2 regions of the Neobacillus sp. B24 genome follow, and region 2 is predicted to be linked to the other one. Evidence: a T-box and tRNA genes for the amino acid it is inferred to sense, from the RefSeq annotation. Region 2 holds a T-box; the other holds one or more tRNA genes.
What was found. A T-box is a leader RNA that pairs with one kind of tRNA and senses whether it is charged. The one in region 2 lies ahead of trpS (tryptophan--tRNA ligase), so its partner is inferred to be a tRNA-Trp.

Region 1: it has a tRNA-Trp gene. The T-box ahead of trpS (tryptophan--tRNA ligase) is inferred to sense a tRNA for this amino acid. The anticodon was not compared.

What each region holds. Positions count from the first base shown of each region.
Region 1 is NZ_AP035777.1:1,502,792-1,517,997, forward strand. Features, by position in the region: rRNA gene ACZ43M_RS07395 (23S ribosomal RNA) at 1-1,948, shown strand, start outside; rRNA gene rrf (5S ribosomal RNA) at 2,150-2,266, shown strand; tRNA gene ACZ43M_RS07405 (tRNA-Asn) at 2,278-2,352, shown strand; tRNA gene ACZ43M_RS07410 (tRNA-Thr) at 2,380-2,452, shown strand; tRNA gene ACZ43M_RS07415 (tRNA-Glu) at 2,469-2,543, shown strand; tRNA gene ACZ43M_RS07420 (tRNA-Val) at 2,550-2,625, shown strand; tRNA gene ACZ43M_RS07425 (tRNA-Met) at 2,785-2,858, shown strand; tRNA gene ACZ43M_RS07430 (tRNA-Asp) at 2,862-2,938, shown strand; tRNA gene ACZ43M_RS07435 (tRNA-Phe) at 2,947-3,022, shown strand; tRNA gene ACZ43M_RS07440 (tRNA-Thr) at 3,038-3,110, shown strand; tRNA gene ACZ43M_RS07445 (tRNA-Tyr) at 3,139-3,223, shown strand; tRNA gene ACZ43M_RS07450 (tRNA-Trp) at 3,229-3,302, shown strand; tRNA gene ACZ43M_RS07455 (tRNA-His) at 3,314-3,389, shown strand; tRNA gene ACZ43M_RS07460 (tRNA-Gln) at 3,429-3,503, shown strand; tRNA gene ACZ43M_RS07465 (tRNA-Gly) at 3,509-3,583, shown strand; tRNA gene ACZ43M_RS07470 (tRNA-Cys) at 3,592-3,666, shown strand; tRNA gene ACZ43M_RS07475 (tRNA-Leu) at 3,673-3,753, shown strand; gene ACZ43M_RS07480 (YhcN/YlaJ family sporulation lipoprotein) at 4,477-5,025, shown strand; gene ACZ43M_RS07485 (DUF421 domain-containing protein) at 5,087-5,728, opposite strand; gene ACZ43M_RS07490 (aldo/keto reductase) at 5,987-6,838, shown strand; gene ACZ43M_RS07495 (histidine phosphatase family protein) at 6,874-7,470, shown strand; gene ACZ43M_RS07500 (CBO0543 family protein) at 7,676-8,200, shown strand; gene ACZ43M_RS07505 (hypothetical protein) at 8,279-8,581, opposite strand; gene ACZ43M_RS07510 (NupC/NupG family nucleoside CNT transporter) at 8,750-9,931, shown strand; gene ACZ43M_RS07515 (6-phospho-beta-glucosidase) at 10,041-11,441, opposite strand; gene ACZ43M_RS07520 (putative protein N(5)-glutamine methyltransferase) at 11,786-12,598, shown strand; gene ACZ43M_RS07525 (hypothetical protein) at 12,743-12,886, shown strand; gene ACZ43M_RS07530 (hypothetical protein) at 13,007-13,291, opposite strand; gene ACZ43M_RS07535 (RNA polymerase sigma factor) at 13,586-14,092, shown strand; gene ACZ43M_RS07540 (anti sigma factor C-terminal domain-containing protein) at 14,085-15,026, shown strand.
Region 2 is NZ_AP035777.1:1,718,724-1,733,929, reverse strand. Features, by position in the region: gene pepF (oligoendopeptidase F) at 1-1,092, opposite strand, end outside; gene ACZ43M_RS08660 (competence protein CoiA) at 1,237-2,430, opposite strand; gene cls (cardiolipin synthase) at 2,521-4,032, opposite strand; gene mecA (adaptor protein MecA) at 4,103-4,771, opposite strand; gene spxA (transcriptional regulator SpxA) at 5,062-5,457, opposite strand; gene ACZ43M_RS08640 (hypothetical protein) at 5,942-6,127, shown strand; gene ACZ43M_RS08635 (ABC transporter ATP-binding protein) at 6,178-7,116, opposite strand; gene ACZ43M_RS08630 (ABC transporter ATP-binding protein) at 7,117-8,160, opposite strand; gene opp3C (oligopeptide ABC transporter permease) at 8,178-9,206, opposite strand; gene opp3b (oligopeptide ABC transporter permease) at 9,203-10,135, opposite strand; gene ACZ43M_RS08615 (peptide ABC transporter substrate-binding protein) at 10,246-11,934, opposite strand; gene ACZ43M_RS08610 (DUF3899 domain-containing protein) at 12,146-12,499, shown strand; T-box leader at 12,556-12,809, shown strand; gene trpS (tryptophan--tRNA ligase) at 12,861-13,850, shown strand; gene ACZ43M_RS08600 (DUF3603 family protein) at 13,910-14,656, opposite strand; gene opp4C (oligopeptide ABC transporter permease) at 14,792-15,206, opposite strand, start outside.

The sequences.
Region 1 (15,206 bases), 220 kb from region 2:
CAGACTGCGAGTGATAAGATCCGTAGTCAAAAGGGAAACAGCCCAGACCACCAGCTAAGGTCCCAAAGTATACGTTAAGTGGAAAAGGATGTGGAGTTGCTTAGACAACCAGGATGTTGGCTTAGAAGCAGCCACCATTTAAAGAGTGCGTAATAGCTCACTGGTCGAGTGACTCTGCGCCGAAAATGTACCGGGGCTAAACGTATCACCGAAGCTGTGGGTGGACACCATTAGGTGTCCGCGGTAGGAGAGCGTTCTAAGGGCGTTGAAGCTAGACCGTAAGGACTGGTGGAGCGCTTAGAAGTGAGAATGCCGGTATGAGTAGCGAAAGACGGGTGAGAATCCCGTCCACCGTATGCCTAAGGTTTCCTGAGGAAGGCTCGTCCGCTCAGGGTTAGTCGGGACCTAAGCCGAGGCCGAAAGGCGTAGGCGATGGACAACAGGTTGATATTCCTGTACCACCTCTTTATCGTTTGAGTGATGGGGGGACGCAGGAGGATAGGGTAAGCGCGCTGCTGGTTATGCGCGTGTAAGCAGTTAGGCTGAGAAGTAGGAAAATCCGCTTCTCACATAAGGCTGAGCTGTGATGCCGAGGGAAATATAGTACCGAAGTTCCTGATTCCACACTGCCAAGAAAAGCCTCTAGCGATGATATTAGGTGCCCGTACCGCAAACCGACACAGGTAGGCGAGGAGAGAATCCTAAGGTGAGCGAGAGAACTCTCGTTAAGGAACTCGGCAAAATGACCCCGTAACTTCGGGAGAAGGGGTGCTCATTACGGTGAATAGCTGTGATGAGCCGCAGTGAATAGGCCCAGGCGACTGTTTAGCAAAAACACAGGTCTCTGCGAAGCCGCAAGGCGAAGTATAGGGGCTGACGCCTGCCCGGTGCTGGAAGGTTAAGAGGAGGGGTTAGCGTAAGCGAAGCTCTGAATCGAAGCCCCAGTAAACGGCGGCCGTAACTATAACGGTCCTAAGGTAGCGAAATTCCTTGTCGGGTAAGTTCCGACCCGCACGAAAGGCGTAACGATCTGGGCACTGTCTCAACGAGAGACTCGGTGAAATTATAGTACCTGTGAAGATGCAGGTTACCCGCGACAGGACGGAAAGACCCCGTGGAGCTTTACTGTAGCCTGATATTGAATTTTGGTACAGCTTGTACAGGATAGGTAGGAGCCTGAGAAGCCGGAGCGCCAGCTTCGGTGGAGGCGTCGGTGGGATACTACCCTGGCTGTATTGAAATTCTAACCCGCACCCCTGATCGGGGTGGGAGACAGTGTCAGGTGGGCAGTTTGACTGGGGCGGTCGCCTCCCAAAGAGTAACGGAGGCGCCCAAAGGTTCCCTCAGAATGGTTGGAAATCATTCGTAGAGTGTAAAGGCACAAGGGAGCTTGACTGCGAGACCTACAAGTCGAGCAGGGACGAAAGTCGGGCTTAGTGATCCGGTGGTTCCGCATGGAAGGGCCATCGCTCAACGGATAAAAGCTACCCCGGGGATAACAGGCTTATCTCCCCCAAGAGTCCACATCGACGGGGAGGTTTGGCACCTCGATGTCGGCTCATCGCATCCTGGGGCTGTAGTCGGTCCCAAGGGTTGGGCTGTTCGCCCATTAAAGCGGTACGCGAGCTGGGTTCAGAACGTCGTGAGACAGTTCGGTCCCTATCCGTCGTGGGCGCAGGAAATTTGAGAGGAGCTGTCCTTAGTACGAGAGGACCGGGATGGACGCACCGCTGGTGTACCAGTTGTCTTGCCAAAGGCATCGCTGGGTAGCTATGTGCGGACGGGATAAGTGCTGAAAGCATCTAAGCATGAAGCCCCCCTCAAGATGAGATTTCCCATAGCGTCAAGCTAGTAAGATCCCTGAAAGATGATCAGGTTGATAGGTCAGAGGTGGAAGCATGGTGACATGTGTAGCTGACTGATACTAATCGATCGAGGACTTAACCAAATAGAAAAGCGGAGGCGACTGTCCAACTTCGACAGACGTTGGAGGGCCGGCACGGCAAATCCCGATTTTGGATTTGTTGGGACGGACCGAAACGGCCGAGAAGTTAGGAGCCAAAGCTAGACAAGTCAAAATGATTATTCGGTTTACTGAAACTTCTTCTGCATTATCTAGTTTTGAGGGAATGAAACCTCAAAAGAATAGTCTGGCAACTATGGCGAGAAGGTCACACCCGTTCCCATACCGAACACGGAAGTTAAGCTTCTCAGCGCCGATGGTAGTTGGGGCAAGCGCCCCTGTGAGAGTAGGACATTGCCAGGCTGTAATATTATTCCGCAGTAGCTCAGTGGTAGAGCTATCGGCTGTTAACCGATCGGTCGTAGGTTCGAGTCCTACCTGCGGAGCCATTTTATTTTACAAAGAGTTTTGGCTATGCTTCCATAGCTCAGTAGGTAGAGCACTTCCATGGTAAGGAAGAGGTCAGCGGTTCGAGCCCGCTTGGAAGCTTACCTAATTTAAAAACGGCCCCTTGGTCAAGCGGTTAAGACACCGCCCTTTCACGGCGGTAACACGGGTTCGAATCCCGTAGGGGTCACCATTCATTGGAGGATTAGCTCAGCTGGGAGAGCATCTGCCTTACAAGCAGAGGGTCGGCGGTTCGATCCCGTCATCCTCCACCATATTTAATATTTTTTTATTGTCGCGGGGTGGAGCAACGAGCGTTGCTTCGAAGAATAATCTGCGAGTTGTATCAATCGAGCTGCTGCTTGATTAAGCTTTCTGAGATTGATACAGTCATGCGTTATTTTAGCATGACGTAAACTTTTACTTCTTATTGTCGCGGGGTGGAGCAGTCCGGTAGCTCGTCGGGCTCATAACCCGAAGGTCGCAGGTTCAAATCCTGCCCCCGCAATTCGGTCTGGTAGTTCAGTTGGTTAGAATGCCTGCCTGTCACGCAGGAGGTCGCGGGTTCGAGTCCCGTCCAGACCGCCATTTATGATGGCTCAGTAGCTCAGTCGGTAGAGCAATGGACTGAAAATCCATGTGTCGGCGGTTCGATTCCGTCCTGAGCCACCATTTTGATTCAATTTTGCCGGTATAGCTCAATCGGTAGAGCAACTGAATCGTAATCAGTAGGTTGGGGGTTCAATTCCTCTTGCCGGCACGTTAGGCTGGCGCTTGCATAGTATAGTGGTGGGGTAGCGAAGTGGCTAAACGCGGCGGACTGTAAATCCGCTCCCTCAGGGTTCGGCGGTTCGAATCCGTCCCCCACCACCATTTATAGGGGTATAGTTTAAAGGTAGAACGAAGGTCTCCAAAACCTTTGGTGTGGGTTCAATTCCTACTACCCCTGCCAATACTATAGTGGCGGCTGTGGCGAAGTGGTTAACGCATCGGATTGTGGTTCCGACATTCGAGGGTTCGATTCCCTTCAGCCGCCCCATAAGTTTTTATTGAAAACACTAGTGAAATATTATATTATTGGGCTATAGCCAAGCGGTAAGGCAACGGACTTTGACTCCGTCATTCGTAGGTTCAAATCCTGCTAGCCCAGCCAAATATGCGGAAGTAGTTCAGTGGTAGAACACCACCTTGCCAAGGTGGGGGTCGCGGGTTCGAATCCCGTCTTCCGCTCCATTCATGATGGCGGCATAGCCAAGTGGTAAGGCCAAGGTCTGCAAAACCTTTATCCACCGGTTCGAATCCGGTTGCCGCCTCCATATTATGCCGGTGTGGCGGAATTGGCAGACGCGCACGACTCAAAATCGTGTTCCTCTGGAGTGTCGGTTCGACCCCGACCACCGGTATCAATTAAAAGTAAAAAAGCCGATGCTTTGAACAAACAAAGCATTGGCTTTTTTGTATTTTAGGCATTATTTTGTGATTATTGTTTTTTACCAACTTTAATAATGCCCGATAGCCGAAATTTTTCCATGGTACAGGTACCATGAGCCTCTTATAGTGCTCGATACGCGAATATTTTCCTTGTCACAGTCACTATAAAGCCTTTCATAATGCCCGCAGTACGAAGATTTAGCAAGTCACAGTCATTATGAGCCCTTTATAGTGCCCGTTGTGCGAGATTTTAACATGTAACGGTCACTATGAGGCTTTCATAGTGACCTTTCCACAAAGATTTAGTATGTCACAGGCATTATGAGTCCTTTATAGTGCCCGTTGTGCGAGATTTTAACATGTAACGGTCACTATGAGGCTTTAATAGTGACTACTGAACGAAGTTTAAGCATGTCACAGTCATTATGAGCCCTTTATAATGCCCGTTGTGCGGGATTTTAACATGTAACGGTCACTATGAGCCTTCCATAGTGACCGCTGCTCGAAGTTTAAGCATGTCACAGGTATTATGGGCCCTTTATAGTGTCCGTTGGGCAAGATTTTAACATCTCACGGTTACTATGAGGCTTTCATGATCCCGTAGCACTTTTTTGAAAGAAAGTAAGCTAATAATTCCTTACATAAAAAATGAGTAGATAGGCAATTGTAAACATGAACTCATTTTAGGAGGAAAGATGATGAAGGTATGGAATCATTTATTGGTTAGCCTATATATTTGTGCTTTGATTACAGGGTGTAATATGAAAGACGAAGGAAGAGCAGATGATCATTCTGGTGAGGAAAGCAATCGGAATTTCGGAGCATTAAATGCCGGACATGCTCAAGGTGGTCCCGATATTGATTTTATGAATACTACTGCCAATAATACAAACCAAAATCATAATGCCCGTTTTCATGTCGCCGACCAAGCTGAAAAGAGAGTTCAAACATTAGGAGAAGTAAATCGTGCAAATGTGATTGTGAAGAATCATGACGCTTATGTAGGGGTAGAAATGGATGACGATTTCCGAGGAGAGATTACTCCCATACTTGAGGACCAAATCAGTATACTGGTTAGGGAGACGGATTCATCCATTCGCAATGTCTATGTTTCGAGCAACTCTGATTTCGTAAACCAAATGAGTCATTATAGAAGCATATTAAGAAGCAGCAAACAACAAACTGGATTATCCGATGATTTTAATCAATTGGTAAACAGTCGCTTTCAATACCATAATAGATAGAAACAAAAGGCCAGGAAGAGGGTTCCTGGCTTTTTGTATATTTGGAAACTTCCTCACCTTATTATTGCAAATATTTCGGAGGAGTGTTTTTATGTTCTTTGCTATTCACTTCGGCAAAAATATCTTCCTGACTCTCGGACTTATACTGTTTATTTACAATGGCTAAAATTTCATTAATATGTGTAAGTTGTGCATTGCTCGGCAGTAAATTTATCATTGTTCTTTTGAATTCCTCGAATTCCTTTTTCGTTACTGGCTGGGCATCGTCCTTTAACTCCAAACCTAATTGGCCATTTGGTTCCAGGGTTGCCCATTTGACATCACTAATTCTAGATATCCCACTTTGTCTAAGTTTCATTTCAAGCTGGTCTACTGTTAACCTCAATTTCCTTAGGTTTTCTATATTTAGTGTTCCATTATCAATGACAACTTTTGCTTTACCTGTAATCACTTTTTCAAAAGTGTCTGACTTCATTTGTAAGAATTCCAATAATAATAGTTTCCCCACAAGGACACCGCCAACTAAAAAAGTAGTCCAAATATTTTCTCCTGCTACAGGCTGGATGAGTAATGAGCCAATAGCTATCATAATCACGGTTTCAGCCAATGTCATTTGTGAGATTGTTTTCCTGCCCGCTATTCTTAACAGGACGGTTCCTGCAATAACAATTAAAATCGCTTTCCATATGTAATCCCATTCCATAATCGTGATCACCATGCCTTTGAAAAAGGGTTAATTTAAATTTTTCCTAAAATAACCTATTATATTCGTTTTATTTGACAGGACGGCTAGGGGTAAATTTTAGGATATTTAGGACTGTGATAGGATTAGGCAATAATTTGAGATGATTGGACTAACGCAGTGATAGTGTATCTGTTTAAAATAATAATAGAACCTTATTGATGTCGACATTCATCCACATTGATACGGGAAAATTTATGGTAAAAGAGGATGTAAAATATGCAAAATGTAATCTTGAATAATGGTGTTGAGATGCCGATACTTGGATTTGGTGTTTTTCAGATTCAAGATCCAAAAGAATGCGAACAAGCTGTTTATGATGCGATTATGGCTGGCTATCGCCTGATTGATACCGCAGCCTCTTATTTAAATGAAGAAGCAGTAGGAAAAGCCATCAAGCGGAGCGGAGTCCCGAGAGAGGAATTGTTCATCACCACAAAACTTTGGGTTCAGGATACTGGTTATGAGAGTACGAAAAAAGCTTTCGTTAGATCTCTAGAAAGATTGCAGTTAGATTATTTGGACTTATATTTAATTCACCAGCCTTTTGGGGATGTGCATGGTTCTTGGCGTGCGATGGAGGAATTGTACCGTGAAGGTAAAATCAAAGCAATCGGAGTGAGTAACTTCCAACCCGACCGTTTGATCGATTTAATTATTCATAATGAAGTGGTTCCGGCTGTTAACCAGGTTGAAACCCATCCATTCAACCAGCAAATACAAAGTGCTAAGTTTATGAAAGAGAACAATGTACAAATAGAGTCTTGGGGACCTTTTGCTGAAGGTAAAAATGATATCTTCCAAAATGAAATTTTAGCATCAATCGCGGCAAAGTATAATAAATCCGTTGCCCAAGTGATTTTACGCTGGTTAACACAAAGAGGAGTCGTGGCGATTCCAAAGTCTGTTCGTAAGGAAAGAATTGTGGAAAACTTCGATATCTTTGACTTTGAACTTAACATGGAGGATATGGAGAAAATTGCAGCTCTAGACACAAAAGAAAGCTTATTCTTTTCTCATAGAGACCCTGAAATGGTGAAATGGATTGGTACTCGTAAACTTGATATATAGGCTCTTCTAACATCGACCGGGAAGGATACAATATAATGAAAAAAACATTATACCTAATGAGACATGGACAAACAGTGTTTAATAAAAGAAGGAAAGTTCAGGGGTGGTGTGATTCGCCTCTTACAAAATTGGGAATACAACAAGCTGAGGTTGCTTCAAAGTATTTTAGAGATAATAATATTACTTTTGACCATGCCTATTGCTCCACATCGGAAAGAGCAAGCGATACGTTAGAAATTGTGACTAACTTGCCTTATAGAAGATTAAAAGGATTAAAGGAATGGAACTTTGGAACTTTTGAAGGTGAAAGTGAAGATTTAAATCCTGCACTTCCTTACGGTAATTTCTTTGCTAATTATGGTGGAGAAGAGGAAAAAGAATTTCAAAAAAGAATGGCAGACACTGTGCAAAAAATAATGGAAGAAGATAATGAAGTAGTTTTAGCTGTTTCGCATGGAGCAGCTTGTAGAAAATTTATGCAGTACTGGGAACATACAAGTTCAATTAGACAAAAAGAAAGAATCGGCAATTGCTGCATTTTAAAATTTGAATATGAGAACGAAGAGTTTACATTAGTGGAAATTGTTAATCATGACTTTAGTATTTTAAAAGATGAAGTTCCAGTAATATAACACCTTCGATTCTAGAACAGCGAGATTCATTTTGAATCTGGCTGTTTTCTATTTATGAAACAACATGTTTCCTGAGGTTTTTCTATGAAAGACTAGGATGCATGTATTTCATTAAATTGGATTGGAAACACTACGGTATATTATTTATAATACACTTGGTAAAATAGGGCAATCTACTATTAATTAAAACTTTAAGGTTCAAATTATGCACATAGTCTTTAATGCATTGTTCTTAATAGCAGGAATTAAATGGGGAGATTGGAGAAGGTGGAGAGATTATTATCCCACCATTCTGTTCTTTATTTGTGTAGATGCGTTAAAAAACTTCCTGCTCTATAATTATTCGATGTGGACATACCAAGAAACATTTTTTGCAAAGAGTATTTTGCAAAATAATACATTTATTAACCTAATGATTATGGCTATTGTCTATCCTTCGACAGTCTTGATCTATCTTGGCCGTTTCCCAAAGGAAAGATGGAAGCAATTCCTATGGGTGTCTTTATGGATCTTTATTTACTGGATAGTGGAGTTCATTAATCTGAAGTATCTAAACTTGATTAATCATCATCACGGATGGAACATGTGGTGGTCGTTATTGTTCCTGGGTGTTATGTTTCCAATGTTTAATATTCACCATAAACATCGTTTGTTGGCTTGGCTGCTATCCGTGTTATTTACACTGTTTTTATGGAATGTGTTCAACGTTCCACTTGAACAACTACAATAAAAAATGAGCCTATATATGCATTTGAACGCTTATATAGGCTCATTTTATGTTAAGCAAGCACCTGATGGCTGAAATGGACTAATCGTACTGGACTCTTTCAACACCATCAATGATGTACTCAAGTTCTGTGAAAAAGTTGAGTTCAAGCGGGGAAGGGAGGAGTTCAATCAGCTCTCTTATTTCACCTAGATTTTCTGCCTCTTCAATCGTGGCCGGCGGTTGTTCCAGATGCCGATACCAACTCTTTAATTCATCGATAAATTCATAAAAATGCCTCTCGAAACGGTCTGCGCATTCCTCACTATCATCCTCTGAAGCTTTTTTCATCATTTCCCAATCTTCCAGTGCGATTTCCAATTTCCCTTTTACAGTATTAAACAAAGAATTCAGCCCCTTTTTCAATCAGTTTGTACTCTTCACATTGTTCGATAGATTTTTAAAATAAATATGGACAAAATATACTATTGCATTGGGTAACATTCAAGGTTACTATACCATAGGTCGTGCTGGACCGAGTACATAATGTTTTCATGCATCAGGAGGTTAAAAATGCACTATGTTATTTCGATTTTAGGTATTCTGGTTGTAATCTTTGCCGCTTGGCTGGCAAGTTCCAATCGAAAAGAGGTAAAATTCAAACCTATTATTATGATGATTGTCATTCAAATCATTTTAGCCGTTTTGCTGTTAAATACAGAAGTTGGCTTTATCCTCATTCAAGGGATTTCAACGATATTCAATAAACTGCTGGAATATGCCAATGAAGGAGTTTCCTTTGTGTTTGGCGGAATGGCGAACAAAGGTGAGGCACCATTCTTCCTGACGGTGCTGCTGCCAATTGTGTTCATTTCTGTTTTAATTGGAATCCTGCAATATTTGAAAATTCTTCCGATTATCATGAAGGGAATCGGCTGGCTGTTAAGTAAAGTGAATGGCATGGGTAAACTTGAATCGTATAACGCGGTTGCGTCCTTAATGGTCGGCCAATCCGAGGTCTTCATTACGGTCAAGAAACAGCTGGGCCTGCTTTCCAAACAGCGTCTGTATACGCTCTGTGCTTCGGCGATGTCGACTGTTTCGATGTCAATCGTTGGCGCCTACATGACGATGCTGGATCCCAAATATGTTGTCACCGCTTTAGTGCTAAATTTATTTGGCGGATTTATCGTTGCTTCACTTATTAATCCCTACCAGGTACAGCCAAATGAAGATATCCTAGAGATTCAGAACTTCGAAAAACAGTCCTTTTTCGAAATGCTGGGAGAGTATATCCTGGATGGGTTTAAGGTTGCTGTGATTGTCGGTGCGATGTTAATTGGGTTTATTGCTTTAATGGCGGCCATCAATCATGTGTTCCAGTTATTGTTCAGCATTACTTTCCAGCAGCTCTTAGGATATCTCTTTGCTCCGATCGCCTTTATTATGGGTATTCCATTATCCGAGGCAGTCAGTGCAGGAGGGATTATGGCAACGAAGCTGGTGACCAACGAATTTGTAGCAATGTTGGATTTATCTGGAGGGACTCATCACTTCAGTGAACGCACACTTGGAATTCTTTCCGTATTTCTCGTTTCCTTCGCTAACTTTTCATCCATCGGTATCATTACTGGTGCGGTCAAAAGTTTGAATGAAAAGCAGGGCAATGTCGTAGCCCGTTTCGGCTTGAAACTGTTATATGGTGCTACACTTGTCAGCATTCTCTCGGGTGCGATTGTTAGTATTATTTTATAAAAACAAGTCGGGACTTGAAAATATGCAGGAAATTAGCGCGAAAAAAACAGACAGAGTTCTTCTCTGTCTGTTTCTCTTCTATATCTATTTATGCGATCGCTTTTTTTTATTAGGCAGAAACTACTTCTTTAGATAGATTTCTAGCGATTTCGTCTTTTATGGTAACCCCTGCAGCTTCTAATTCTGCAATTTTTTCAGCAAATTGTGGCAGGAATTGTTTATGGGCAATTAATAATTCATCAAGTACACGTTTTGCTGTTTCACCGCTAGGGATGAGCGGATTGATAATAAATGCTTGCAATGCTAGAGCGTAATTGCCGGTAACAGCTGCTTCTTCTACAACTAACTCCATATTCTTCATGACTTGCAGCCAGCCTCTCTCAGCCGGTTGAAGCGAACCGAAGGCAATCGGTCTTGCACCTGCAGCGCCGATATAAGCAGATACTTCCACAACATCGTCTGGTGCAAGGTCTGGAACAGCACCGTTATTTTTTGTTGAAACAACGATGTGTGTATTTTTATTTCCATAGATGGAGGCAATCGTTTCACATGCTGCATCTGAATAGTGCGCGCCGCCACGTTTAGCTAACTGTTCAGGTTTATAATTTAAGTTAGGGTCTTTATATAACTCAAATAGTTCAGCTTCTGTCTGTTTCACTTGCTGCGCACGAGTTCCAACATTCGGGTCATTGTACTCTTCTACCATATGATTTAACATCTCTTCATAACGGTAATAATAACGATGGTAACCACAAGGGATCGCATTCATCTGTTTCAATTGCTCTTTAAAGAACTTAGTGTCATGAATATTTGCAGGGATACCGGCATCCCCTTGATACATTTTATCAATAATCTCAGCTGTCACATCTTTGCCTTGTAAATCTTTCACACGATGCCAGTGGAAATGATTTAGTCCTGCGAACGCATAAACAAGCTCGTCTAAAGTTTTTCCGATTAGTTTTGGTTCATGCATCATGGCACCAACCGGAACATTACATAATCCAAGAACTTTTTCCCATTTACCATAACGAACAATGGCGTCTGTTACCATGCCGCTTGGGTTCGTAAAGTTGATTAACCAAGCATCTGGACATAATTCCTTCATATCTTCCACAATGCCTAATATAACAGGAATCGTTCTGAAGGCTTTGAAAATTCCACCTGCACCATTTGTTTCTTGACCCACCATCCCGTAGGATAAAGGAATTCTTTCATCTTTAATTCTAGCATCTAGTAAACCAACTCTAAATTGAGTAGTTACAAAGTCAGCATCTTTTAACGCTTCGCGACGGTCTAATGTTAAATGAACTTTTACATCATAAGGAGAAGCATCCCACATTCTTTGAGCCATCTCACCAACGATTTCAAGCTTTTCCTTTCCAGCTTCAATATCAACAAGCCAAATTTCTCTAATTGGCAATTCTTCATATCTTTTTATGAAACCTTCCATCAATTCTGGAGTATAGCTGCTACCTCCACCAATGGTTACGATTTTAACACCTTTTGTCATCTTAATTCCCTCCAGTTATAAGTAACTTGTTATAAGAAGTGATGAACCTTATGACTGGATTGTAACAGTGTAATTGAAATGGGTAAATGGGTTTGGCGCTGGTAGGCAATAATGACAACTATTGTGATTTGTTACAAAAGAGTAACACCTTGTTACTCTTTTGGCAGGCTAGGAATTTAGATTATTTATTACTTAAACAATACGCAACTGGCTATTGTGAGATGTCGAGGCCGGAAAACCGGAGAGTTACATTAGACTGGTGCATTTTTCTGAATTAAAGCTTAAGAAGGACATTCATAATATGCCTAGAATAAAAAGATAAGGTACTTGTCATTATGGGAGCGGTGAGAATCATAGAGCAGAAGATTAATTTTGTTTTAGATTATAAAACGGAAGAGAGCATCATCCACAGACTGCGGACCGTGGGGTGTGTTTTCGCTGAAGAAGAAACACAGTTACTTACCTCTGAGGCTAGAAGTATAGAGGAATTAATGTTTATGGTAGAAAAACGAGTAAGTGGTTCACCGATTGAATATGTACTTGGGTTTACAACGTTTTGTGGTCTGCGAATAGAAGTAGAAACTGGAGTTTTTATACCACGTCGACGGACGGAGTTTCTGGTTGGGCGAGCAATAGCGTTAACCTGCCCAAATGATCTTGTTTTGGATTTATGCTGCGGGTCTGGTGCTGTTGGGGCTGCAATCGCAACTAACCGTAAAAAAATCTTATTACACTCTGTTGATATTGACCCTGTTGCTGTAAGATGTGCTTCCCGTAACCTAACTAAGATTGGGGGTCATGTGTATCAAGGTGACTTATATGAAGCATTACCCCAATCATTGAGAGGACAAGTGAACATCATCGTGGCTAACGTACCTTACGTTCCTACTGACTTTGTCAATCTTCTTCCCCGAGAGGCACGTTTATATGAACCAATTGTGGCACTTGACGGTGGAAATGATGGACTTGACCTTCATCGTAAGGTAGCGGAAAAGGCTCCCCAGTGGCTGGTTCCCAGGGGGCATCTATTGGTAGAGACAAGCGAAATGCAAGCTGAAAAAACCAGTCAAATCTTTGTTGAGGCCGGACTCATGACTAAAATAGTTAGAGATGAAGAATTGGATGCAACAGTTGTGATTGGAACAAGAATTGGCTAAGCATAACTACAAAATATGTTTCTTCTTTTTGTTGAGCTTTCTTGATATAACGGGAATTTAGTTTATCATAGGTCAATATGATATTACATAATTACCCAAATGGGTTATTATTAATTTAATAAATTGACTGAAGTGGGTGTGAAAATGGATTTACTGATTGGATTCTTAGTATTTGCGGGGATTTTTGCGGTTTATGATGCTTTAAGAAAAGTGAATAATAATATCTTGGACCAAACTGCAGAAATAAAAAAATTACGTGAAGAAATAGCCAAAGGTACTAAGAACTAGAATGTACTCTTCAACGGGTGCTTAAATTAAGGATGTAACCTTTTGGATTGAATTAAAAAGCTGCCTTATTGAGCCAGCCTAGTAGTATCAAGTTGTTGAAAAAGGGAGTAAATGAGAAATTTATTTTTTGTTCCTGACACCCCTAAATGATAATAAAGCTGTTTTTAATGACGCGTAAGACCCTATAGCGGCGTATCCATAAAACCACCCCATAAAAATACCTGCTACTAGATGATGTTTGTGACTAATAAAAATGGAAATAACTAATCCAAAAATAAGTGCAATAGTTGGGACAAACTTTTTTGGAATCTTTAGCAGCACCTTAAGTATTTCTGTAAAAATCATTATTAACGGAACTGCTATTACTGCATCCCAAAAATTAGTATGTATCGTAGGGAAATCCATTTGGAACCCACCTTTTTACATTCATTATGTCCTTATTATAGAAAAATAATAGTGAGGGGTTGGCGGGAAAGAAAAAGAAAAAGTAAAATTTATAAAACATTAATTGTAATGGAATGTGTATAGTTCAATTAAAGGTGCTATTCTCAAAGGGAGAGTAGCTTTTTTATTTTTATCAAACATAATCTCATCCTACATAGACACTGTTATGCATTCAAAAAATATTTTTAGTTTAGCTGTAAACTTTTTTGGGGGATCAGACTCTTTATATTTGAAGGACTTTAGAAAGGAGGAGCTATGGATTCTCAGCTTTTGTTGGAAATATACAATAAACAAGCAAAAATGATTTATTTCTATTTAAAAAAGAACGGTTGTAGCCATGAAGATGCTGAAGATATTGTTCAGGAAAGTTATATGAAATATATCACATGTAGTAGTGGTGTTCCTTCGGATAAAGCCCTTTCCTATATTTTCGCCATTTCAATGAATGAATTTAAAAAAATGTTAAAGAAAAAAAGAAAAGAACAAGTGATTTCAATCGATGACCATCGGTTCTGGAATAATTTTTCGAATGACGAAGGCACAGAATCCAGCGTATTAACTATCGAAATGAATCAGGAGGTCGCAACTACTTTAAAACACATTCAAGAAGTCTATAAGCAGCTTCTCCTATTAAAATATGAATTTGAACTTAGTTATAAAGAGATTTCATTATTACTAGGAATGAAGGAAGAAACGATCAGAACCTATTTATTTCGGGCAAGAAAGGCATTTCAAAAGAAGTGGAGGAATCTACATGAATGAATACACAGAGGATATTTTTGACGAAAAGAAGATAAAAAAGGCGATAAAAAAGGGCAAAATGAAGACGATCATGACGATTGTTATCATCTCTGTCATCGTATTCGTTATTTTAAACATTGCCAATTTCGCTATTTCTGCTTATTTTAGCCAAAAGGCATTTAAGCAATGGGACGCATATGTCCGACTTAGCATTCCGAATGGTTATATCAGTGAAACCGTGGATTCAAGAGGTTTGCTAGGAGGAATAAGTCATTATAAAATTTCTAAGGATATGAAAATTAAATCGCTCGTTATCGAACAAAAGCAATATCAATTTGGTTTGAATCCATCAGTTTTAATTTCAAGAGGTTCAGGCGGCAATATTGGAGTGACAGGAGAGGATTGGCAATTTTCCTATAAAGAAAATGGTTGGAGAGAAATGCTGTTTTTTCATCCAAAGATTGCTTATAAAAAATATAAAAATGATGAAGATCTAATTAATCAGATGCAAGGGGATAAAATATATGAGGTAGCTCTCTCCTTTGATAAGCCATATAAGCAAAGTGAATTGCCTCTCTTTGAGCTCCCTGAAATGACATGGTTTTGGGTCAACACCTATAGCAATAGCCAAGTAAAAACGTTCCAACAAGAGGCGAAGGAAAACGATTGGTCTTCATCGTTTATCAGGGAGAATGAAGCATTAGGTTTTTCTATAAGAGACAATTATACTTCAATGACAGATTTGACGCCTGAATATGATGAGTTTTTAAAGTTACTAAAAACAAGTAATTACAGTGAACATAAGAAGGCCTACAACAAGATGAATGATATTAAGATAGACGATGTAGAAATATTAGGGGCCGTCGTCTATGGGACGAAGGATGAAATCGCGGAAATCATAAAAAATCCAATTATTAAAGCTTCTTCACTAGGCGGGGTAATTGATAATTATTAAGGGATAGAATTGTACTTTCATTATGATACGGTGAAATGAGGAGGGGAGATGATAACTAGAAGAAAGTTTGCAGAAAAAAAGGGCTCTATCAAATTAGTAACCCTTTCGGTTCAGGGAGAGAAATTAGTAAATGACATAATTAGCATCATTATTAGAACATAAATAATAAAGAACGGTACA
Region 2 (15,206 bases):
GCGCTTACCCTTATTCTCATGGACATCAACCCAGCGATTTTCGAAGCCTTCCTTTAAAATACCGGAATACTCTTCACCAAGCGGTTCCAGGCCTTTAATGACCAAATCTTTTGCTTCCTCATATTTAATTTCCATCTTTACGTCTTTAACAAGCGGAGTATAAAGGTCATACATATGGAGTTCATCCAACCCTAACACCTTTTTGCGAAGCTTGACATAACGATGCAGAAGATGGAGGTTTTCATTTACTGTATTGACTAGTGTTTCGTAAACCGACTCTGGAATATTATTTGCCGCCAGCGCGGAATGACGGGCAGAATCATAGTTCCTGACTCTTGCGTAGAAATTGTCCTTTTTAATATTTCCGCTCAGTGTGCTCGCAAAAGTATTTTTAAAATCCCCGTATGTTTTATAAACTGCCTTAAAGGCATCCCTTCTTACACGCTGGTCTTCACTCTCCAAGAAACGAATGTAGCGGCCGTGGGTGATCTCCACTTCTTCCCCGTTCTCGTCCTTAATGGATGGGAATTCCAAATCAGCATTATTTAACATGCCAAACGTGTTGCTCGAGGCATTCATCACTTCGCCAGCTTCGGCTAGCAGTGCTTCCTGTTCTGCGCTCAGTACATGCGGCCGTTGCAGGTTAATTTCCTCTAAAGCATGCTCATAAAGCTTTAACTCGGGCTTTTCTGTTAGAAAGCCATTCAATTGGGTTTCCTCAATAGACAGCAATTCAGGTACAATAAAGGCCAGTTGACTCGCTGCCTGCGAGTAAAGATTTTTTATCCGATCATCCAGCCCCTGGTAAAAGGAATTGGTTGTATCCTGGTCATATCTCATGTGGGAATATGTATATAGTTTGCCTAGCCGTTCCATTAGGTGATCTTGGAACTGAAGTGCTTGGTATAGAGTTTCAGAACTGGTCCCCAGCTTCCCTTCAAATTCTTTAATTCCAGGGATTAAGTTCTTCACCTCTTGAAATTCTTTTTCCCATTGCTCGTCGCTGGCAAAAATATCTTCTAATTTCCACGTATCTTCAACAGGTATTTCACTTCTTGCCGGCAATGATTTTACAGCAGCTTCATTTGCCATTTTCAAACCCTCCATTCCAATTCATCATTAAAAATGTAGTACTATTTCATTATATTCTTTTTATTCAATCTATTTCCTTCATTATGCTTAAAAAATGTTATGCAGTTTCCTATATTATGCCCATTGACTTGTATTCATTTATCTCTAAATTAAAAACTGCTTATTCTTTTGTTGGAAAATTTGTTTTGCCTCTTCCTTTTCTCGATTGGACTTAGGAATATTGATTTTCCGGGATATTTGACAAACAGTCGCACTTTTTCTTGTAAGAATACCGAACGCAATAAGTTGCTGGAAATACTCCAGGACTGGAACCATTGGATCTGGCCTTTCCAACTGAGGCAAATGCCGAGGTATAATTTCTTTTGTGCTTATTCGTTTATTTAACCTCCAGATTACTTCTTTTATTGTGATGGGATCGCCGGGATTCTTATTCGCAATGAGATCAAGATAAAGATAGGTCTGCCAAATGATCGGCGCAGTGGTAATGTAAAAGGAGTGGGTCAAAGGCAGGCCGAGTTCTGGGGGCAATAAAAAGAGATTAAGTTGATGTTTATAAAGCTCTTGCAGAAACACATGATGACCGGCTCCGGAATGTAGCGCCCATTTTAAAGAATAGTTTTCAATTTCCCTAACCCAACTTGTGTATCTTTGATAATTTGGGCTGGCATTTGGCTCCAATAGGTCTCCTACTACTGTCTTCTGAAGCGGGTAGCGAGAATGTCGGACGAAAGCATTTTTTATGGAATACGGTATGATCGAATTTACAATATGGAAATTTTTGGTTTTTGGACAATAAGCGGGTATATAAGAATGGTGTGAGGCTGAAGTTCGTAAGAATAAGTAATGAAACTGAGATAGAGGAAGTATCCCCTTAGCATTGGGTTGAAGATGGTGGTTGGAAAGAATCCAAAGCGGTGTATAATCATGTTCCAGATAGGTTGTCGTACGTTTGATAAATACTGTTTCCGGTATTGACGAGCATTGAAATTCTAACGCATATTTTTTTCCCTGATAATGGAACAGGATGTCAGGCCGCTGCCTAATGTTGCTGTCGTAATATTCAAGAATACAAGGTATTCTTTGGCCTGCAAGCCATTGATATAGCTGAAACTTTCCTTCCATATGTGTGATTGTTTCCCGTTCATAGGCCTCTTGACACGTATACCCGCTTTTATGGGCAAAATGAAACATCCGCAGTTCTCCCAATTTTAATAAGACAGGCTCACCGCATACCGGACAGATAAACTCTTCATAATTTCTCAGCCTCATTAGCGTTTCCTTTGATTGCACATTTGCCAAACAGACGATATTACCTGCTTTTGTTTGTGCTGTAAACATTGGCAACTCTCCTTTCCCAGTTATTATTCGACAAATATTGCCAAAATCCTTTTTAAAAGCAAAAAAACCCGCCTCTCTCGGGCGAGTTTCTTAGAGCAAAGGGGAAAGCAGCCTTGCCGTGGATTCTAATAATCTAAATCCAATATGACGCTTTTGAAATGCTTTTAAGTCCAATTGTTTCGAGTACTCTAGATCATTTAAATATTCAGCTACAAGCTTCTGCGCACTTTTAGTCCGGAACAGGAAAGCGTTGACCTCAAAGTTTAAATGAAAGCTTCTCATGTCCATATTCGATGTACCGATCGAAGCCAGTTCTCCATCTACAATTACAATTTTACTATGCATAAAGCCGCGTTCGTATTCATATATCTTAACTCCTGCTTCCAACAATTCCGGGAAATAGGATCGGGATGCATGAAACACGATGCGCTTATCCGGACGATTTGGAACCAGCAGCCTTACATCAATGCCACTCAAGGCCGCAACCTTAATCGCTGAAAAGATATCCTCATCCGGGATAAAATAGGGTGAGGCAATCCAAACTGATTGACTGGCCGAACCAATCATGGAGAAAAAGATGTTTTTTATAACGCTATGTACATTATCTGGGCCGCCAGCAATTAACTGAACTCCGCCATGACTCTTATCATCAATTTGCGGTGATAGATACTCAGCTGTCAAAAAACTATGATTTGTCATGTAATACCAATCTTGAAGAAAGATTAGTTGAAGTGTCCGCACAGCTTCGCCTCTGAGCATTAAATGAGTATCTCGCCAAAAGCCAATATCCTTGTCTCTTCCCAAATACTCATCACCGATATTTAATCCCCCGACAAAGCCAATATTTCCATCAATCACAATAATTTTCCGATGATTGCGAAAGTTAAATTTATTATTTAAAAACGGTAATTTAACAGGCCCAAATGACACCGTTTCAATACCTGCGCTTTTAAGATCATTAATAAAGGCCTTTGAAAGCTGCCAGGAACCGACTGCATCAAACATAAAGCGGATTTTTACACCTTCATTTGCTTTTTGTATTAATATGTTTTTTATTTCCTGGCCAATTTGGTCATGCCGAAAAATATAATATTCCATATGGATATGATGCCTGGCCCGTTTTAATTCTTCAAGAATATGCCGAAAGGTTTCTTCCCCATTGGTTAAAACCTTGGTGGCAGTATCGAAAGAAATCGGGCTGTTAGCCAGCTTTTGTGCCAGTTTAAATAATTTCCCTTGATGCTCACCCATTAACTCCAGTTTTTCTTCACTTCTAGGATCATCGTCCCCTTCAACAGTCAAAAAGGCCTGTTTATCAAGGAAATACTTTTTGCGAAATATCCGTTCTTTTCGATAGTTTCGGCCAAACAGCAAATAAAAAATAAATCCAACAAGCGGGAAACTGCCAAGGACAATCAGCCAAGTGATGGTTTGGGCCGGGTGTCGATTTTCTAAAAAAATCACAAATCCTATAAAGATGACGGACAGCGAAATTAATACACTTAAGAATCCTAGTACACCGCTCTCCAACCGATCCTTAAAGAAAAACAATAGTACGGAAAGCACTGCTAAATATATAACAACCCTTACCGTGTTTTTCAAATAATTCACCCCACCAAAAAACCTACTTCAAGCTAAAATACCGATTTCAGATGTGAAATCGGTATCTTATTTAGCCAAAATGTTTTCTCAACTCTGAAAAAACATTTTCCGAAATAATTTCTTTACCGTATTCTTGAAGTCGATGAATGGTCAGCTGTGTTTCATTCCCATATTCAAGGAGGATACTTAACAGGTCATCAATTTCATCTTCTTCAAATGAATCTTCCGGAAATTCCGTATATAGATAATATTTTCCTTCAAAATGATATAGCTTAGTAACGATATTATCCAGTCCAGGACGCTTCGATAGGCTGATCACATCTTCAAAATCCCTAAAGCTAAGGATAAACTCTAATATTTCTTCATCAAGCAAATCCTCGTCTTCCGAATAGTTCGGATTAAAATGCTGATCTAATAGCTCTTCTATCTTTTCATCAACAGGAAGATCTTTTAGTTTATCATTCGGAATTGGGAGTTCGAATTTTTGACCATCTTTTGAAATCTGTGCTTTAGTCACTAAAACTTCTAGTCCTTTATCCAATGCCTGAACCTGAATCCAAAGCGGACCTTCAACGACAAAATCCTCGTCATCGTGGACTTCATCCATCATTTCCCAAAAGAGTTCTTCGCTTCGTTCTCGATTGTACCAAATTTCCTCGCGATCAAAGCCTCTCTCTTCTATATCACCATAAGAAATATAAAATTTTACCGTGTTCTCATTGATGCGCTCAATTTCCATTTAAACCTCTCCCTTCCATTGTCCATATTGAAGGGACTAAATACCCCCAGCAGATAATGCTTAAGCATTTCTGGTACTTACATTTTATGATAAATAAACTAATAAGGGAAATAAAAAACTTAAAAACACAAAAACCCTACATCTGCCTATTTTCATATGAACAGGGATTAATGAAACCTTAAAGGGATATATCTTAATTAGATATTCCTTTTATTATAACAAATTAAAAAGGAAACATCAAATGGTTCAATTTAAAAAGGGCTTCCATTGGAAGCCCTTTTGTTATTCAATTAATTTACCATTCTTTGCGCTTCACGCAATTGGAATGTTCTAACCTTTCTTGGCAAGAAGCGGCGGATTTCATCCTCATTATAGCCAACTTGGAGACGTTTCTCATCGATAATAATCGGCCGGCGCAGCAATCCTGGATTCTCTTTAATTAATTTGAACAAATCCTGCAGCGGCATAGTATCCAAATTTACATCCAACTTTTGAAAAGTTTTGGATCTCGTTGAGATAATTTCGTCAGTTCCATCTTCTGTCATTCGTAAAATTTCCTTTATTTCTTCCATAGATAACGGCTCTGAGAAAATATTTCTTTCTTTGTATGGAATCTCATGCTCTTCGAGCCATGATTTTGCCTTTCGACATGATGTACAACTTGGTGAGGTGTAAAGTGTAACCATCCGTTTTTCACACTCCTCTAATATTTACTAATCTATAAGGTAACCAGTATATAGAGATAAGTTAATCTAACAATGTAAAATTAAAATTATTATAAATAAGTAATTTATATCATTAATTATACACCACAACCCTTGAAAAAGGTATCCTTTTTTAAAAAATATTAAACGTCATAAAAAAACAATTATTTTAACAAGTCCTACTATATATGACGTATAAGTCTCGGAAAAGTTTCACATTTTTTTAGGGTATTCTCTTGAAAAATTTATAGAAATCTTTTTTTTCATTCACATAATATTCGCTTGGACAGGCCTTTTTTTGTGGGTAATTGAAAGAATTCTCATTTAAAACAGTTAATTGAAAACGCATTCATTATTTAACTTAACTTAGATTGCCCTTTGTTATTTTCCTCTTTCATTCCATGTTGATTTCTTTTAAAATAGACTGTAGGGGAAATTATTGATTGCTACGAATGGAGGGACGAACATGGTTGCATACATAACAGATTTCTCGATTGTTGCTCTGTTGGTCATAGGGATTACAGCGTTAATGGGTCCCATTACAAATGGATTGGGTGAAAGGGTATTTGGTGGAAAACGACGCACTGAATTTGTCGATCAAAGTGCCAAATTCCAAACAGGCTGGAAACAAGTTGGCGGCAAGAAAAAATAATTTCTGATATCAAGGATAAAGACGATCTCAATAGCAGAGATCGTCTTTTTTCATCTTGATTGTGCTTGATATTGCTTGTACTCTTTTTCTGAACATAGTACAAAGTGCCCTGGAGTCACTTCACGAAATTCAACTGGTTCATTGTCCTCATAATTATGACTAGCCGGATCATAAGACTTCCGCTTCCTAGTGCGTTCACTGATTGGGTCAGGAACCGGGATGGCAGACAATAATGATTGAGTATACGGATGCAGTGGATTACGGTAAAGTTCTTCAGCTGTTGTCAGTTCGACCATTTTACCAAAATACATAACACCGATACGATCACTAATGTATTTAACCATTGATAAGTCATGGGCAATAAATAAATAAGTTAACTCTTTTTCATGCTGCAGCTTTTTCATTAGGTTAACGACCTGAGCCTGAATGGAAACGTCCAATGCTGAGATTGGCTCATCCGCAATAATAAACTCTGGCTGAACAGCTAAAGCACGGGCAATTCCAATCCGTTGACGCTGACCGCCGGAAAACTCATGCGGATAGCGGTTAGCATGCTCACGATTCAAGCCAACTGTTTCAAGCAGGTTATAGACGCGTTCCATTCGATCCTGTCTGGAAGAAGCAAGACCATGAATATCAATTCCCTCGGCAATAACATCAGCAATTTTCAAACGAGGGTTTAATGATGCGTATGGGTCTTGGAAAATCATTTGCATCTTACGGTTAAATTGCTTCAAGTCTTTCTTGGATTTCTTGCCGTGAACATTAACTCCATCATACAAGACTTCCCCGCCAGTAGCATCGTACAAACGAATAATAGTCCGTCCAGTTGTCGATTTGCCGCAGCCGGATTCACCAACAAGTCCCATAACTTCTCCTTTATAAATATCAAAGGATACATTATCGACTGCCTTTACTTCATTGGGTTTTCCTTCATTAAAATATTGCTTTAAATTTTTGATTTCGAGTAATTTTTTTCTTTCTGCCATCTATTTCCCCCCCTTTGCGCCAACAAATTGATTTTGACGCCTTTTAACAGCTTCAGGCGGTTCCACCTTAGGTGCATCCGGATGCAACAGCCAAGTCGCTGCATAATGGGTATCGGATACCTTAAAGAATGGCGGCTCCTGCTCCAAATCAATTTTCATAGCATAAGCATTCCGCGGTGCAAAGGCATCTCCTTTAGGAGGCTCTAATAAATCAGGCGGAGTACCCGGAATTGAATATAACTCTTCATCTTCTGTTTCCATATCCGGCATCGAGCTGATTAATCCCCATGTATATGGATGCTGCGGATTATAGAATATTTCGTCTGCTGTACCGATTTCAACTATCTTACCGCCATACATAACGGCAACACGGTCCGCTACATTGGCAACTACCCCCAAATCATGGGTGATAAAAATAATCGATGTATCAATTTTCTTTTGCAGGTCTTTCATCAATTCTAAAATTTGCGCCTGGATGGTCACGTCAAGTGCTGTTGTCGGCTCATCAGCAATTAATACCTTTGGATTGCATGCTAATGCAATCGCAATAACAACCCTTTGTCTCATACCGCCGGAAAATTGATGTGGATATTGATCGATACGAATTTCCGGTTTCGGAATACCAACCAGCTTTAACAATTCTAATGCTCTTTGTCTGGCAGCATGCCTGCTCATGTTTTGATGCTTAATTAACGGCTCCATGATTTGGTTGCCTATTTTCATCGTCGGGTTCAATGAAGTCATTGGATCCTGGAAGATCATTGAAATTTCTTTCCCCCGAATTTTCTGCATTTGTTTGTCACTTAATTTTGTGAGGTCTTTTCCACCAAACAGGATTTCTCCACCTTTGATTTCCGAATTATGTTCGGGAAGCAACCGCATAATTGATTTTGTTGTGACAGATTTCCCCGATCCTGACTCACCAACTATTGCTAACGTTTCCCCTTTAAGCAAATCAAAGCTGACACCTCTGATTGCTTTTACTTCACCAGCAAAGGTATGAAACGATATATTTAAATTTTTTACTTCTAAGATTTTCTCCACTACCATTCACCTGCCCTCTAATCTCGCATTTTTGGATCTAGTGCATCACGTAAACCGTCCGCAACGAGGTTGAAACATACCATGATTAATGCAATCATGATCGATGGAATAATCATTTGGTACGGGAATGCAATCATTGATTTGAAACCATCTTCTACTAATGAACCTAAGGATGCATGCGGATCTTGTAATCCTAATCCGATAAAACTTAAAAATGCTTCGAAGAAAATTGCATTTGGAATCGAAAACATTGTATTAATAATAATGACACCGAACATATTTGGAATCATATGCTTAAAAACGATAGAAGAATCCGCTGCCCCTAATGTTTTGGCTGCCAATACAAATTCTTGACCTTTAAATTTTAAAACCTGCGCCCGGACTACACGCGCCATACTAGTCCACCCAGTAATGGTTAACGCAATAACGATTGGAAAAATACCTGGTTTTAAAACCATAATCATTAACACAACGACAATTAGATTTGGAATACCTACGAGTATCTCAATAATCCGCTGCATGAAACTATCAACTTTGCCGCCTACATAACCTGATACCGCTCCATACGTTACTCCGATAACCATATCGATTAACGCTGCTAAAAACGCAATTAATAGGGAAATTTGTGTACCTTTCCAAACACGGGCAAAAAGGTCACGTCCTAAACTGTCTGTACCAAACCAATAATAAGCATCTATCTTCCGTACCTCATAGGCGTTATACTCTGTGCCATTCCGTCTCTGTAATGTACCATCAAAAGGAAGCCAGTGGACATTTTCAAGACCTTGGATTCTTGGCGGCAGATTGTTGTGCTTTGTATTTTGAGCGTCGTATTCATAAGGTGTTAGTAACGGACCAACAAAGGCCATAATGATGAAAAGCACAAGAAGGATCATGCTCAAAACGGCACCTTTATTTTTTCGGACACGAAGCCAAGAATCCTGCCAGAAGTTCAAGCTCGGTTTAGCAATTTTCTCACTTTTTGATGGATCGATATGGGCGGGCGCAAACATATCTTTTGAAATGATGTTTTCTTTGTTGATCATTTAGCTTTCCCCCCCGAAATACGAATACGCGGATCAATAATTCCATATAGAATATCTACCACTAAGATGACAACCACAAATAAAAGGGCAAAAAGAAGATTCGTACCCATAATAACTGGATAATCATTTGTGGAAATCGATTTTACGAATTGTTCCCCTAAACCAGGAACAGCGAATATTTTTTCAATAACTAAAGATCCTGTCATTAAGCTGACCGCTAAAGGTCCTAATACCGTAACAACTGGGATTAGCGCATTTCTAAGTGCATGCTTAATGCTTATTTGCCAATAGCTGGCGCCCTTTGCTCTAGCCAATGTAATGTAATCAGACCCTAACACTTCAATCATCTCAGTACGCATAAAACGTGCTGCAATCGAAATTGGGAACATGGCTAAGGCGATTGTAGGAAGGATGGTATATTCCGGTCCCCGCCACAACATAACTGGTAACCACCCTAACTTAACTGCTACGTAATATTGGAGCAGCCCGGCGAAAATAAATGAAGGAATAGACTTACCTACAACCGCAAGGAAAGTGGATGTGTAGTCAATCCATGTATTTTGCCTTAATGCTGCAATAGCACCTAAAAAGATTCCAATGATCGCACCAAATACCATTGCTTGTACACCTAATACAGCAGATGGGCCAATTCGGTTTCCAAGTAGTTCTGATACAGGGGTATTATTAAATTGAAATGATACGCCTAAATCCCCTTGTGCTAGATTCTTCATATAGTTGAAATATTGAACAGGCACGGGGTCATTTAGGTTATATTTATCCAACAAAATGTTCTGCTGGACCACTGATAGCTTTTGAAAGTTATTAAACGGGCTTCCAGGAATTAGCTTCATGAGGAAAAAAGTAACGGATGCAACGATGAACAGTGTAAGTAACATATAAATAAAACGCTGCACAAGATATTTGGCCATGCCTACACCTCCTAATTTGTAAAATTCGTCATTTTTCGACAATTCCAATACAGGGAAAAAGAGAGTATATCTTTTAAATATACTCTCTTTCTTTATTTGGTTAGTATAGCTTATTTTGTAATCTTAATCCACTGATAGCTATAATCTGGTCCAAAGGCATGGTGTGCAAAACCTTTAACCGTAGGTTGGATTAATAGGTTAACTGAACGCTGATACATTGGAGCAACAGCTGCATCATCTTCTAGCATCATTTTTTCAGCGTCTTGCAATGTCTTCCAACGCTTAGCTAAGTCAGTTTCTTCGTTTGCAGATTGAATCATCTTGTCAAACTCAGCATTGCTGTACGCCATGTTATTGTGACTTCCGCCTGTTAACCAAAGATCCATGAATGTCATTGGGTCAGCATAGTCTGGACCCCAGCCGCCGAACAATAGATCATAGTCTTTATTGTTTTCACGGTCAATACGGATTTTGAAAGGCACTGGTTGAACATCAAGTTTTAAACCTGTAAGTGTACCTTCTAACTGATCTCTTACGAATGCGTCAGAAAGTTTAGAAGTTTCAGTGTCGCCACCAACGTAAACTAGCTTAACTTCTTTAACACCAAGTTCTTGTAAACCTTTTTCCCAAAGCTTCTTAGCTTCGTCTTTATCTGTTTTCAAGAATTCGTTTTCTTTAGTACGGAAATCTTTACCTTCAAAGAAAGTAAATCCTTTTGGAACAACGAAGTTAGCAGGAATTGATCCATTTGCTAATACATCATCAACTAGAGCTTGTTTGTCAACAGCAAGTGCAATTGCACGACGGATATTTTCGTTTTTAAGAGCTGGATTTGTCTGGTTCATTTTGATCCAGAAAATAGATGGCTCTTGGTATTGTAATAATGCAGGATCACCTTCATATTGAGAAAGGATTGCTGCTTGTGCAAGTTTAGGCGTGATATCTGCTTCACCAGCAGTAAAGGCGTTAGCAGATGCTTGCGGGTCTTTTGATACGTTAAAGTTAATTTTAGTTAACGTAACGTTTTTAGCATCCCAGTAATTTTCGTTCTTTTCTAATACCCACTCAGTTGCAGTTGGGCCATCCCACTTGGTCATTTTGAAAGGACCGTTTGAAATCAGGTTAGCTGCTGAAGAAGCATATTTGTCGCCTTGTGCTTCAACAAACTTTTGGTTTTGCGGGTAGAACAATGGGAAAGTCAGATAAGATTCAATATAAGGAATTGGTCTTACTAACGTAATTTCCAAAGTGTTGTCATCTTTCGCAACAATACCTAAATCTTCAATTTTTGCTTCACCTTTAACGATTTCAGAGGCATTTTTGATTTTGCCTTCCATGAAGTATGGTCCGTATGGAGAAGCAGTGTCAGGGTTAATTGCACGCTGCCAAGAATAAACGAAGTCCTTTGCAGTTACAGGTGTACCATCTGCCCACTTAACATCTTTTTTCAATTTGATTGTAAGAACAGTATTGTCCTCATTAAATTCTGGAGCAGCTTCAGCAATTCCAGGAATAACCTTTTGGTCTGGGTCTAAACGATATAGACCTTCTTGTGTCGCAGAGATCATGGTAAAACCGATTGTATCTTCTGCTAATACGCTGTCCATTGCTGGAATCTCAGAAGATTCAAGTACGTTAAGTACTTGCTCATCTGCAAGTTGTTCTTCAGCAGCTTTTTCGCCGCCGCCTTTGTCTGTCTCTTTACCTTCGTTCTTCTTGCCACCACCGCTACATGCAGCAAGGAACATGCTTAGAACTAGTGTTAGAATTAAAAGTAGTGAAAGTTTTGATTTCTTCACTAGTAGACCTCCCTTTTCTATTATTCTGAAAAATTACTACATTCCCTATTATACATATTTTTAAATTAATGTACATTACTTTTTTAAAAATTATTTACACAATAGCAACAATTTTTACGTTTGACTGGGAAATAACTGTGTTATACTTTACTCTTATAAGGTGTTTTTTTTAAGAAAAACCCTTATAATATCACAATTCCGGAGGTTAATCGTGTTCTCCAAAATAAAGAAAAGAGCATTATTGGTTGCGCTTACACAATTTGCTATTTTAATTTTTTCCTTTATTTTTTATCGGAAAATTTCCTTAATTAGCTATATTAATATATCTTTTTATGTTTCTTCAGCCTTATTACTTACCTTCTTATTGGTCTATACGATTCAAAGCGGTTTTTATGATGTAATTGGAAAGTCATTTAATCTTGTCTTTTCCAAAGATAGGAAACGAAATTTCAAAGAGATTCCCTCCTTATCCGAGATAGTAACATTTGATAATAAGCCGCTTTTATTTCACGGACTAGTGACTGGTCTGTTCATGGTATTAGCCCTCGTCGCTTATTATGGTTAACTAACTTGAAAACATCTATACAAATCATATATAATGGGAAATAATGATAAAATAGGAATAAAGCAATGACGAAAGAATAGTACGTATAATACCGTTTTTAGAGAGTTTGTGGCTGGTGGAAACAAACACGTGAATTATACGGAATGGGCTTCCTGAGCTTCTTTCTGAACCTTTAATCAAGGATTGGAACTAGTAGGAATAGACGTATCTCTGCGTTAAAGAGAATCCCGCCGTCAAATAAGATGGATGTGGAGCTTAAGTGACTCTTTATGAGTAATTAGGGTGGTACCGCGAGCCATTCGTCCCTACAGTATTGGGATGAGTGGCTTTTTTTATTTACATATTTTTTAGGAGGATTTTCATGAAAACGATATTTTCAGGTATACAGCCAAGCGGAACAATTACGCTTGGCAACTACATTGGGGCTTTGAAGCAATTTGTTGAATTGCAGAATGAATATAACTGTTTTTTTTGTATTGTTGATCAGCATGCGATTACCGTTCCCCAAGACCCTGCGACATTAAGGAAAAACATCCGCAGTTTAGCTGCGTTGTATCTTGCAGTGGGACTTGACCCAGAAAAGGCAACCTTATTTATTCAATCCGAGGTTCCAGCCCATGCCCAAGCTGGATGGATGATGCAATGTGTTTCCTATATTGGTGAACTGGAACGTATGACTCAGTTTAAGGATAAATCTGCAGGAAAAGAAGCCGTTTCTGCAAGTTTATTAACGTACCCGCCTTTAATGGCTGCCGATATCTTGTTATATAATGCCGATCTTGTCCCGGTTGGTGAAGATCAAAAGCAGCATATGGAACTTACTCGGGATCTAGCTGAACGTTTCAACAAAAAATTCCAGGACGTTTTAACAATCCCGGATGTCCGCATTCCGAAAGTAGGAGCACGGATTATGTCACTTCAGGAGCCTACAAAAAAAATGAGCAAATCCGATCCAAATACTAAGGCCTTTATCACACCGCTTGATGATCCAAAGCAAATGGCGAAAAAGATCAAAAGTGCCGTAACGGATTCAGACGGAATTGTAAAATTTGACAGAGAAAATAAACCCGGCATTTCAAATCTCCTATCGATTTATTCCATTTTGGGCGAAAAATCGATAGCAGAGCTAGAAGCAATGTACGATGGCAAGGGCTATGGCGCATTTAAAGGTGATTTAGCTGAAGTTGTAGTGAATTTCTTCAAACCAATTCAAGAAAGATACTATAACTTAATGGAATCAACTGAATTGGATGATATTTTAGATCGAGGGGCAGAAAAAGCGAATCAAGTGGCAAGTGTTACCCTAAAGAAAATGGAAACTGCAATGGGACTAGGCCGCGGCAGAAAATAGAAATAAAAAAGCCTGACCTCCAAAAGGTATGTTGTTCACACCTTTTGGGTCAGGCTTTTTTAATTTACCTTCGGACCATGCTCCATCTCCCAAAGCTTTTCAAAAAATGGTTGTCCCTTTATTAAATTCTCACAAAAAATTTCATGCTTTTTAGTCCAGCCGTATTTTATTTCCTCGTAAAGCTGCTCCCATGCATCGGCAAAATTCAATTCTTGAATGACCGGATAGCGTTCAGGACACCATTCAGTGAACCAATAGCGAATTTCAGCCTCATTGTTAGAAGCAAATAATTGATCAAGTGCCATAAATAATAGCTGTTTTAATTGTCGTTCTTTCCTTGTTAGTCCTGTCATTAACATTGGCTCCGGCGATAGAATATGAAAGTCCTTATCTATCGAAGGTCCGGAAAATTTATATTTTGTGTGTTCATGGGTGCTGATCATTTCGTAGACCAGTTGTTCCTGTCTAGGAATTAATCGGCTCTTACGAATTGGAATATTATAACCGATTGTATCAACTGCCAGAATACCAACACCATCGGTCACAACAAAACAATAGTCAAGCTGAATTCTTTCATGGTTTTTTCTCAGGTATGCTTTTTGATAGATATCATCCATAAGCTGTTGAGGCAGTTCAGACAGGTCATTTTCTATGTAATTAAACAAAATATGCTCGACCTTTAAAAGCGGTACCTGGTCTAACAATTCGACTCCATCATCCTTGCGCCATTCATGAAAATGGCAAACATTATAACCATTTTCTTCCCCTTCAAACCAATTAACCCAAACATCATGAAGATATAACATTACATCTACCCCTCACTTCAAGAAACTGTTTTCAATCAGTATGGGCAGTCGTTAGTTAAATTATTCCTGTAGATAAAGATTGCTCCATTTCAAAATAAGCAAATAAAAAATCTACCATATATGGATGGTAGATTTTTATCTTCTTGATTTTGGATTAAATGCATCCTTAAGGCCTTCACCAATAAAGTTAATTGAAAGAATAGTGATTGTGATAATCAATGCTGGCGGTACCCAAATCCATAGCTTAAATTGTAGAACATCAGGTTCATTTGCCGAGTTTAACATATTGCCCCAGCTTGGAATTTCCTGCGGTACACCAAATCCTAAGAAACTTAAGCCTGTTTCGGCAACAATCATCGTTGCGAAGGTAATGGTTGCTTGAACGATAATTGTTGATAGGATGTTTGGTAAAAGGTGTTTTACAATCACCTTTGCTGGTGAACATCCAATCGAAATAGCTGCGGTAATATATTCATTTTCCTTTTCGGCCAAAATTTTACTTCGGACAATCCGGGCGATTCCACCCCAGCTTAAAATACTGATAGTAATG